Regions from separate parts of the Exiguobacterium sp. s91 genome, predicted to be linked through region 3. Evidence: a T-box and tRNA genes for the amino acid it is inferred to sense, from the RefSeq annotation. Region 3 holds a T-box; the other regions hold tRNA genes.
The links. The T-box of region 3 lies ahead of KNQ06_RS03290 (valine--tRNA ligase). A T-box ahead of a tRNA ligase gene usually reads a tRNA of that ligase, here a tRNA-Val.
Positions count from the first base shown of each region.

Region 1 (3,284 bases), on a different contig from region 3:
TTTGACTTCTTGCGGAAAAGCATCTACTTGTGATCCGAGATAAAAGAAAGTGGCACGAGTCTGAAGTTGATCCAATGTTCGAAGTAAGTCCGGTGTTAATGCGGATGGACCATCCTCGAATGTTAAATAAGCGACTTTTTTCGTCACACCATTCCATTTTTCCACGCGTGCTTTTTCCATATTGACGACAGGTACTTCAGTAATGGATTTACCTGTCGTAATGGATTGCTGTTCAGGAGTAAAAACGTATCGATAAGCGACATATCCCCCAACTCCGAGAAAAACAAGTGTGAGAAGTAAGAAAAATCGAGGGAAAAACTTTCTTTTTTTTGTACGCGGTCGTGGACCGAGTTCGCTAGCGTGGCTTGAGGTAAATGGATCCATCGTTGTCTGTCGCTCCTTTTGTCAAAAAATATCATATACAGATAATGTAACATTCTGACTGTTTCTTTTGTAACAAACAGATGACAAAAAGATGACGGAAAATCGATTTTTCTAAAAAATATCGATTTATTTAGAAAGAGTTTAAAAGAAATAAAAAAACAACCACTAAGTAAGTGATTGTTTCATGTGTTATTAGTGTTCTGTTACAGCACACTCATCGCATTCCGTTTGATAGGATTCACATTGTTCATCCATCTCTTTTCCGCAATGGGCACACGTCTTGACGGGAAGCTCACGATAGAATGCAGCAGATGCTTCTTGGTAAAGGGGTTGTTCCATGTGTTTTTCCTCCTTCAAAGTAAACGCAATGATCTTTTTTCTTGATTTTATTGTATTAGTACAGAAATCGAATGTCAACTATTGTTTTATAACAGTTAATTCATTTGAAGTACTGATAGAGGACAATGAAAAAGAGACATGCTACGATATCTAAGTAATCTGATAATGATAAGGGGGATTTACACATGACACAGGCAACACTTGATACAATGCGTGTCTTAACAGAAAGACGTTCCGTTCGTCATTACGACGAAACGTTCAAGCTTTCAAAACAGGAAGTAGAAGAACTATTAGAATGGACGACAGCCGCGCCGAGTGCTTGGAATTTGCAACACTGGCATTTCACGGTCTTTCATTCGGAAGAAGTGAAGCAGCAGCTTGCACCGATCGCATACAATCAGCCGGCTATCACTTCGGCTTCAGCAGTCATTGCGATCTTAGGTGATGTTCAAGCTAATCGAAACTACAATCCGGTGTACGGGCCAGCAGTGGAAGCAGGTGGCATGACAGAGGATCTGTTTGATTCGATCAAGGCACAGGTAGAAGGCGCTTATCAAAGTGAGGCGTATGGACGCGACGCGGCTATGTCGAATGCGAGCCTTGCTGCGATGCAATTGATGCTTGCGGCAGAAGCGCGTGGATTATCAACACTCGCAATGGGTGGATTTGATCATCAACGTTTTGCGGAAACGTTCATCACCGAGTCACGGTATGTACCGGTCATGCTAATTGCTGTCGGAAAAGCGGTTGAAGATGCGAAAAAACGTCCGGCACTACGTTTACCGATTGATCGAGTATCAACCTTCCTGTAAGTCATTCAAAATGGGGGAAGCGGGGTTGATTCCCCCATTTTAAATTTTTTTATTTTTTTTTCGGAAAAAGACTTGTCAGCCTTTTAGTTTCTTGATATATTAATACATGTCCTAGCAAGTACATAACGTACTGCAAACATGATTCTGTAGCTCAGCTGGGAGAGCGCTACCTTGACAGGGTAGAGGTCGCTGGTTCGAGCCCAGTCAGAATCATACCGAAAGCCCGCTTTTCCTTTATAGGAAAAGCGGGCTTTTTTTATTATTTCTTTATCTCATCCTCTGTGACCCATTTATGGTTTTTCACCATCTCTCCACCGTCCGTCGGTTCATAGTTCACCATGTAGACCGTCGTTTCCTTTACTTCATCAATCGTCGCTTTTGCTCCATCCATACCTTTCATATGATCCGCTTTGACAGTCGTTTCATCACCAACTTGCAGTGGTTTAGTTGGAACGGGATCGAGTTCTTCCTGAATGACCCATTTATGATTTTTCACCATCTTTCCACCAGTAGTCGGTTTGTAACTGATCGCATAGACGACGGTATCGTAAGCTCCCGCAATCGTTGCTTTAGCTCCGTCCATACCGTCCATATGATCCGTCGTCAACGTGACGTTGCTTCCTTTCGGATAAGTCGGATCACTGGCTTCCTTTAAACCGGATGGTAGCTTTCCGTCGCTCGAATGCATCATATCTCCATGAGACATATCGTGTGAGTCACTATTACTTCCATCGTTATTGGCGGATCCACATGCACCGAGCCAAAGCGTAGAACTAAGAGCAAGTGCGGTTAATGTCAATGATTTTTTCATATAAAACCCTCCTGAAGTCACTAGTCTTCTTTACTATACCCAGCGTATATGCAAATCGTGTGCAGATGAGGTGACAGTTTCGTTTGCCTGCGTCGATCGCGTTTTTTTTAGCTATACTAAAAGTGGAGAGAAAAAGGAGGAATCGTCATGCGTCGTATTTCATACTCAGTCGGAGGAATCGTGCTTGCGGCATTTTTAATTTGTGGCAGTGTGTTGTTTGGGACATTGTATTATCAGTTGTCTCAAACACGAACGCAGGAAGTAGTAGACGGTTTACTGAACCGAGGAAATACACACCGTGATGTCCTTGTCGATTCCTATGACCAAACGACGATGCGCCATGTCAGCATGATGGAAGCAGATTCATCGTTTACTGTGGTGATCACTGATGCAGATGGAAAACAACTCGAAGCGTCACGACCTTTGTCGAATGAGATGAAGAGCATGTTAGAGCATACGGATTTTGATTACCGTCAACAAGGAAAAATCGTGACGATGCGTGACTTTTTAATGACGGACAGTCCCATCAACATTGACGGGGAACATCGTGGTCATGTCTTCATGTTCGCTTCTAAAGCAATCGTAGATCACGTACTTGATCCGTTGAAACAGCAGTTTCTCCAAGTGGGTCTGCTAGCGCTTTTATTAGCAGGTGCGGCAAGCATTTGGACGACCCGACTCATTTCTCGTCCGTTGATTCAGATGGAAAAAGCGACAGCGCGTCTATTGGATGGGGAAGGTGGAGAGTTGCCGATTGATCGAAAAGATGAACTGGGACAATTGGCGCGTTCGATTCAGCAATTAAAACAAGATCTCGATTTTTTGAATCGGGAACGATCCGAATTTTTAGCAACCGTATCTCATGAACTACGAACACCATTGACATATATAAAGGGATACGCGGATATTCTCGAACGCCAAACGTTGACGCCGGATGA
Region 1 is NZ_JACSMZ010000004.1:147,818-151,101, reverse strand. Features, by position in the region: gene KNQ06_RS15245 (polysaccharide deacetylase family protein) at 1-165, opposite strand, end outside; gene yhfH (protein YhfH) at 577-723, opposite strand; gene KNQ06_RS15235 (nitroreductase family protein) at 909-1,535, shown strand; tRNA gene KNQ06_RS15230 (tRNA-Val) at 1,676-1,748, shown strand; gene KNQ06_RS15225 (YdhK family protein) at 1,795-2,346, opposite strand; gene KNQ06_RS15220 (HAMP domain-containing sensor histidine kinase) at 2,494-3,284, shown strand, end outside.
Region 1: it encodes a tRNA-Val, which carries the amino acid that the T-box ahead of KNQ06_RS03290 (valine--tRNA ligase) is inferred to sense. The anticodon was not compared.

Region 2 (3,284 bases), on a different contig from region 3:
TGTTCCTGATGCATGATATTTAAGACACGCGGTAAACGTTCCAAATACTTTTGATTTTCTTGCGTCAACGTATCCGCGATCCATTGATGGTGCTCTTTCGCATGGCGGTAACTATCGGGATATGTCTCCCCATGGATTAAAGCAAGGACACATTCATCATGATTCCCAGAAATCGTTTGAATATCAGGTCGTTGCTTCAATAGATCAATGACTTCATTATGCTCTGGTCCAATGCCGACAAGATCACCGAGACAATAGACGGCATCGATATCTGATTGTTGATCAAGATAGGACAATACCGCACGTAATGCTGATGCATTGCCATGAATATCTGTAAAAAGCATCACTTTCATGTAAACGCCTCCATTGTTGGTACATTAGGATTTCCCGATGATACCGTGAATTCCTGTCAGATTTCAGGAAAAAATAAATTGTCAGAAAATATTGATTATTAATCAAGAGCGTGTTAGGCTTAGAAAAATTCACAGAGAGGGGCACGATCGAATGATTCCGACGCAACAGCCATTTAACCAAGCCGGCCGACTGATTATTCTATGCATGAGGGACTGAAAACTTTTCCGATGATGAAACGGAAATGATTTTTGGGCCCTTCTTTCGATGCATCGAATGAGGCGCCCGCACAGAATGAGTGGCGCCTATCCCAAAAACGGATAGGCTTTTTTCATGGCAAAAAATAGAGATAGATAGAGAGGATGACAACGTTGAAAGAATATGCGATGGATCGAATGGTAAAAGTATCAGCTGGAATGGCAAATGCCGTTCTTGTAACACTCGGTGTCGGACTCCTGATTGAGACGCTCGGAAATCTTCTACATATCCAAATGCTACTGACGATTGGTGGTGTCGCAAAAGTACTACTCGCCCCTGCGCTTGGTGCCGGTATTGCCTTTCAGCTCGGAGGAAACACACTTGTCCTGTTCAGCGCGATGATCGCAGCGACGATTGGTGGTGCCGCTCTTCAATCGACTGCTTCTGGACTCGTTCTTGTACCCGGTCAGCCAATCAGTGCGTTACTCGCAGCTGCTGTCGCTGTATACGTCGGAAAACGCATGACTGGAAAAACGAAATTTGACATGATGGTGATCCCGATGAGTGCTGTCCTTGCTGGTGGCGTGACTGGAATCGGTGCTGCTGCCGTCACGACACCACTCCTTACAAAATTCAGTGCCATGATCACGGCTTCAGTCGAGTCTTCTCCTATTGCTACATCTCTTGTCATTGCACTCATCTTTAGTGTCTTATTGATGTCTCCTGCTTCGTCCGCTGCACTCGCTATCGCTTTGCAACTTGATCCTGTAGCAAGTGCCGCTGCACTGATTGGCTGTTCCGCTCAATTCGTCGGCTTTACGTTGATGGCATACCGTCAGACGGATCCAGGTGGTTTGATTGCTTCATTCTTTGTAACACCTAAAGTACAATTCCCGAATATCGTTAAAAATCCACGTCTTGTCGTTGCACCGTTTCTCGCAGCGATGATTTCAGCTCCTGTCGCGACGCTTCTACTCTCTTTGAAAGTACCGTACGAACTCGCAGGACTTGGATTAAATTCGATGATTGCCCCACTCAATATCTTCGTCAACCAAGGTCCTCAGGCGTTCCTCGTTTTCTTCTTGACTGGTGTCGTTCTACCTGGTGTCTTGACGCTCGTCTTCTATCGATTGACGACTGTCGCAGGGTGGACGAAGCGTGGCGATCTTCATCTCGAAATTCAATAAAACAATTTACCTCCCTTCCAACTATTCCTGATTGATTTCGGGAATAGTTTTTTTAACGCAAAAAAAATCGCCCCTTCGAAAAGGAACGATTTCGGTATGATTCTGACTGGGCTCGAACCAGCGACCTCTACCCTGTCAAGGTAGCGCTCTCCCAGCTGAGCTACAGAATCATGCTGTGTTGTTACTGGGTATGTTTTTATTATAGCAGCATATCGAAAAGTGTAAAGCCTTTTTCATAAAAAAATTATCTTTTTTCAAAAAGATCTTTTTAAATAAAAACAGTTTTAAAGTTGCGGGTTCTATGAGTGTCCTCTACTATGTAAATAAGCACATATAAAAAGAAAGGAGCGTTCATATGAACTTTTTAACCCGATTTAGTTTGAAGAACTCGGTTGCTGTCTTCATCATTGCAATCCTATTGATTTTAGGAGGCGTGTATTCCTTCTCACAATTAAAAGTCGACCAGTTCCCGGAAATCGAGTTTCCTCAGATTTCAATCGAAGCGGTTTACCCTGGTGCATCACCTGACGATGTCGATAAACAAGTCGTCTCAAAGCTTGAAACTTCTCTAAAAGGAATTGAAGGGGCTACCAAGCTAACAAGTTCTTCTTATGAAAGTATCGGTATCTTAAACATCGAATTCCCGTTCGATACTGATATGGATAAGGTCGAACAACAAATCGATGCTGCCATCCAAGATGCGAATCTACCGGAGGAAGCAACGACGAAATTGAATCGTTTGTCATTTGGTTCATTCCCGATCTATAACATCTCTTTCTTTAGCAAGGATGGTAAAGACATCGAAAAAATCCTAAAGGAAGATATCGAACCTGAACTTAATAAGATTCCAGGAATCAACAGCGTTTCGGTTGGTGGCTATAAGGATGATCTCGTTCAAATCACCGTCGATAAGGAGAAAGCGACGGAAGCGGGTCTCTCGCTCTCGAGCATCAAGGAACAAATCAATGGAAAGTATGTCTCGTTCCCATCTGGTCAGCTATCAGAAAACGATTCGAAAATTCCGATTCGCGTTGAGGAAAAACTAGAAAATCTAGATAAACTCAAAAATCTACAATTGACACCTGCTGCAGGTGCGACTAGTTCATCAAGTAACGGTCAAACAGGTGGTTCATCTGCTGGCGGTCCACCACAAGGTGCAACGCAAGGTCCACCAAGTACAACAGGTGGAGCAACTGCAGATCAGGCGTCTGAACCTGCAGAACCGATTCGCCTAGAGGATATCGCAAAAATCGAAGCCGTCTCACAACAAAGTGAAAAAACGCGTTACGATTTAAAAGATTCCTTATCGATGGCAATCACGAAAAAACAAGATGCCAATACAGTCGAAATCGCAGATGAAGTCACGAAGATTCTCAATAAATATGACGACCAAGTCGACTATACGATTGGGATTGATTCAGCGAAGGATATCGAGGAGTCCGTTGCGACACTCGTCAAAGAAGGATTACTTGGTGCCCTCTTCGCATCACTCGCTGTTCTGTTATTCTTGCGGAATATCCGCGCGACGATCATCGCCATCGTCTCGAT
Region 2 is NZ_JACSMZ010000004.1:137,037-140,320, forward strand. Features, by position in the region: gene KNQ06_RS15170 (metallophosphoesterase family protein) at 1-353, opposite strand, end outside; gene KNQ06_RS15175 (PTS sugar transporter subunit IIC) at 714-1,736, shown strand; tRNA gene KNQ06_RS15180 (tRNA-Val) at 1,834-1,906, opposite strand; gene KNQ06_RS15185 (efflux RND transporter permease subunit) at 2,092-3,284, shown strand, end outside.
Region 2: it encodes a tRNA-Val, which carries the amino acid that the T-box ahead of KNQ06_RS03290 (valine--tRNA ligase) is inferred to sense. The anticodon was not compared.

Region 3 (3,284 bases):
TGTTACCATGGTCACGGCGACTCGCTCTTGATCAAAGCAGGGTCAGGTGTCGCGACACTCGGACTACCGGATTCACCAGGCGTTCCGGCGCAAATCGCGAGCATGACGCTGACGGTTCCATACAACGATTTGGACGCTGTCCGGATCGCGTTCGAAAAACACGGCGACGATATCGCTGGTGTCATCGTCGAACCGGCTGCTGGGAACATGGGCTTCGTGCCACCAGAACCAGGCTTCCTCGAAGGCTTACGGGAGATCACATCGGAAAACGGCGCTTTATTGATCTTTGACGAAGTCATGACCGGTTTCCGTGTCGGATTCCACTGTGCGCAAGGACATTTCGGTGTCACACCGGACATCACATGTCTCGGTAAAGTCATCGGCGGCGGCATGCCAGTCGGGGCTTACGGCGGACGTCGTGACATTATGGAACAGATCGCACCACAAGGTCCAATCTATCAAGCGGGTACATTATCCGGGAACCCACTCGCGATGGCAGCGGGTCTAGCGACATTGACACAATTGAAACCAGAACACTATGCAGAGTTCGACCGGAAAGCGAGCCGTTTGTCAGAAGGCTACCTGAATGCTGCGGCGAAATATAACATTCCGCTGACGACGAACCGCGCAGGCGCGATGTTTGGTGTCTTCTTTACGAATGAACGTGTCACGAACTTCGAAAAAGCGAAAACATCGAACCTTGAGATGTTCCGTTCGTATTATCAAAAGATGGCGGCGCGTGGTGTCTTCTTACCACCGTCACAATTCGAAGGTCTCTTCCTGTCGATCGCCCATACGGACGAAGACATCGAACGGACGATCGAAGCCGTCGAATTGACGTTCCAAGAACTCCAAGTTGAATTTGGTCGTTAAGCAGTTCTTGACGATTACTTGAACTCTCGGCTAAAATGAGTAAAGAAGAAAATGGCAACAGCGATGACGGGAAGAGTAGTCCTGTATTCGTACCGGTGTAGAGAACACATCCTTGGCTGAAAGATGTGACGGGCGAACAGGAGGAAGGTCACCCCACGAGCTGGTATCGTGAGTCTTACGAGCGATATCCGTCCTCCACACGTTACGTGGCTCGAGGGCATCCAATTTTGGATGAACTAAGGTGGTACCGCGGAAAAAAGCAACGGCTTTCTTTCGTCCTTAGCATAGGACGAGAGAAGCCGTTTTTATTATGGACAAAAAGGGAGCGATCAGGATGCAGGAATTATCAATGCCAACGAAGTATGATCCGCAGGCAACGGAAGAAAAATGGTACGACTTTTGGGTGAAAGGTGACTATTTCAAAGCCGATCAGGATCCAGAAAAAGAGCCGTACACGATCGTCATTCCACCACCGAACGTCACAGGTAAATTGCACCTTGGTCACGCGTGGGACACGACGTTACAAGACATGCTGACACGGATGAAGCGGATGCAAGGGTTTGACGTCCTTTATCTACCAGGAATGGACCATGCCGGTATCGCGACGCAAGCAAAAGTCGAACAAAAACTGCGGGCAGAAGGACAATCACGTCTTGAAATGGGTCGTGAGAAATTCCTTGAGCAATCATGGGCATGGAAAGAAGAGTACGCGTCAACGATCCGTGCACAATGGGCAAAACTTGGTCTTGGACTCGATTATTCGCGTGAACGCTTCACGCTCGACGAAGGATTGTCGGAAGCGGTTCAAGAAGTCTTCGTGAAACTTTACGAAAAAGGCTTGATCTACCGCGGCGAATACATCGTTAACTGGGACCCAGCGACGAAAACAGCGATCTCGGATATCGAAGTCATCTACAAGGATATCGAAGGTGCGTTCTATCACTTCAGCTATCCACTAACGGACGGTTCAGGTCACGTTGAACTAGCGACGACACGTCCTGAGACGATGCTCGGTGATACAGCGATCGCCGTGAACCCGAAGGATGAGCGTTATGCTCACCTCGTCGGAAAAACGATCACGTTACCAATCGTTGGTCGCGAGATTCCGATTGTTGCCGATGACTATGTCGACATGGAGTTCGGTACAGGTGTCGTTAAGATCACACCAGCACACGACCCGAACGACTTCGAAGTCGGTAACCGTCACGAGTTACCACGTGTCCTCGTCATGAATGAAGATGGAACGATGAACGAGAACGCAGGGAAATACGAAGGCATGGATCGTTTCGAATGCCGAAAACAAATCGTTGAAGATTTAAAAGCAGAAGGTGTTCTAATCAAAATCGAACCACACTTGCACTCTGTCGGTCACTCGGAGCGTTCAGACGCGATCGTTGAGCCGTATCTCTCACTCCAATGGTTCGTTAAAATGGAGCCACTCGCGCAAAAAGCACTTGAGGAGCAACAAGGGCCAGACAAGGTTAACTTCGTTCCACAACGCTTTGAAAACACGTACGTACGCTGGATGGAAAATATCCGTGACTGGTGTGTCAGCCGTCAACTCTGGTGGGGACACCGGATTCCGGCTTGGTACCATAAAGAAACAGGCGAAGTCTACGTTGGCAAGGAAGCACCAGCCGATATCGAGAACTGGGAGCAAGACAACGATGTCCTCGATACATGGTTCTCTTCAGCGCTTTGGCCGTTCTCGACGATGGGGTGGCCGAATACGGACGCAGCCGATTATCAAAAATACTTCCCGACATCGACACTCGTTACGGGTTATGACATCATCGCTTTCTGGGTATCACGGATGATCTTCCAATCGTACGAATTCACAGGACAACGTCCATTCCAAGACGTCTTGATCCACGGATTGATTCGTGATTCGGAAGGACGCAAGATGTCGAAATCCCTCAGGAACGGAATCGACCCGATGGATGTCATTGAGAAGTACGGTGCCGATTCACTCCGTTGGTTCTTAACGACAGGATCAACGCCAGGGAACGACCTCCGCTTCTACTGGGAAAAAATCGAAGCAACATGGAACTTCTCGAACAAACTGTGGAACGCAAGCCGTTTTGCCTTGATGAACATGGATGGTCTAACGTTTGATCAGATCGATTTGACAGGCGAGAAGTCACTCGCAGATAAATGGATTCTGACACGCTTACAGACGACGATCGACGATGTGACGCGTCTGTCGGACAAATATGAGTTTGGTGAAGCGGGACGTATTCTCTATCACTTCATCTGGGAAGACTTCTGTAACTGGTACATCGAGATGGCGAAATTACCGCTCAACGGGGAAGATGAAGCAGCGAAGCAGACGACGCGTTCGGTTCTTGCCTATACGCTCGACCGGATCATGCGTCTGATGCATCCATTCATGCCGTTCATCACGGAAGAAA
Region 3 is NZ_JACSMZ010000001.1:667,146-670,429, forward strand. Features, by position in the region: gene hemL (glutamate-1-semialdehyde 2,1-aminomutase) at 1-873, shown strand, start outside; T-box leader at 928-1,157, shown strand; gene KNQ06_RS03290 (valine--tRNA ligase) at 1,208-3,284, shown strand, end outside.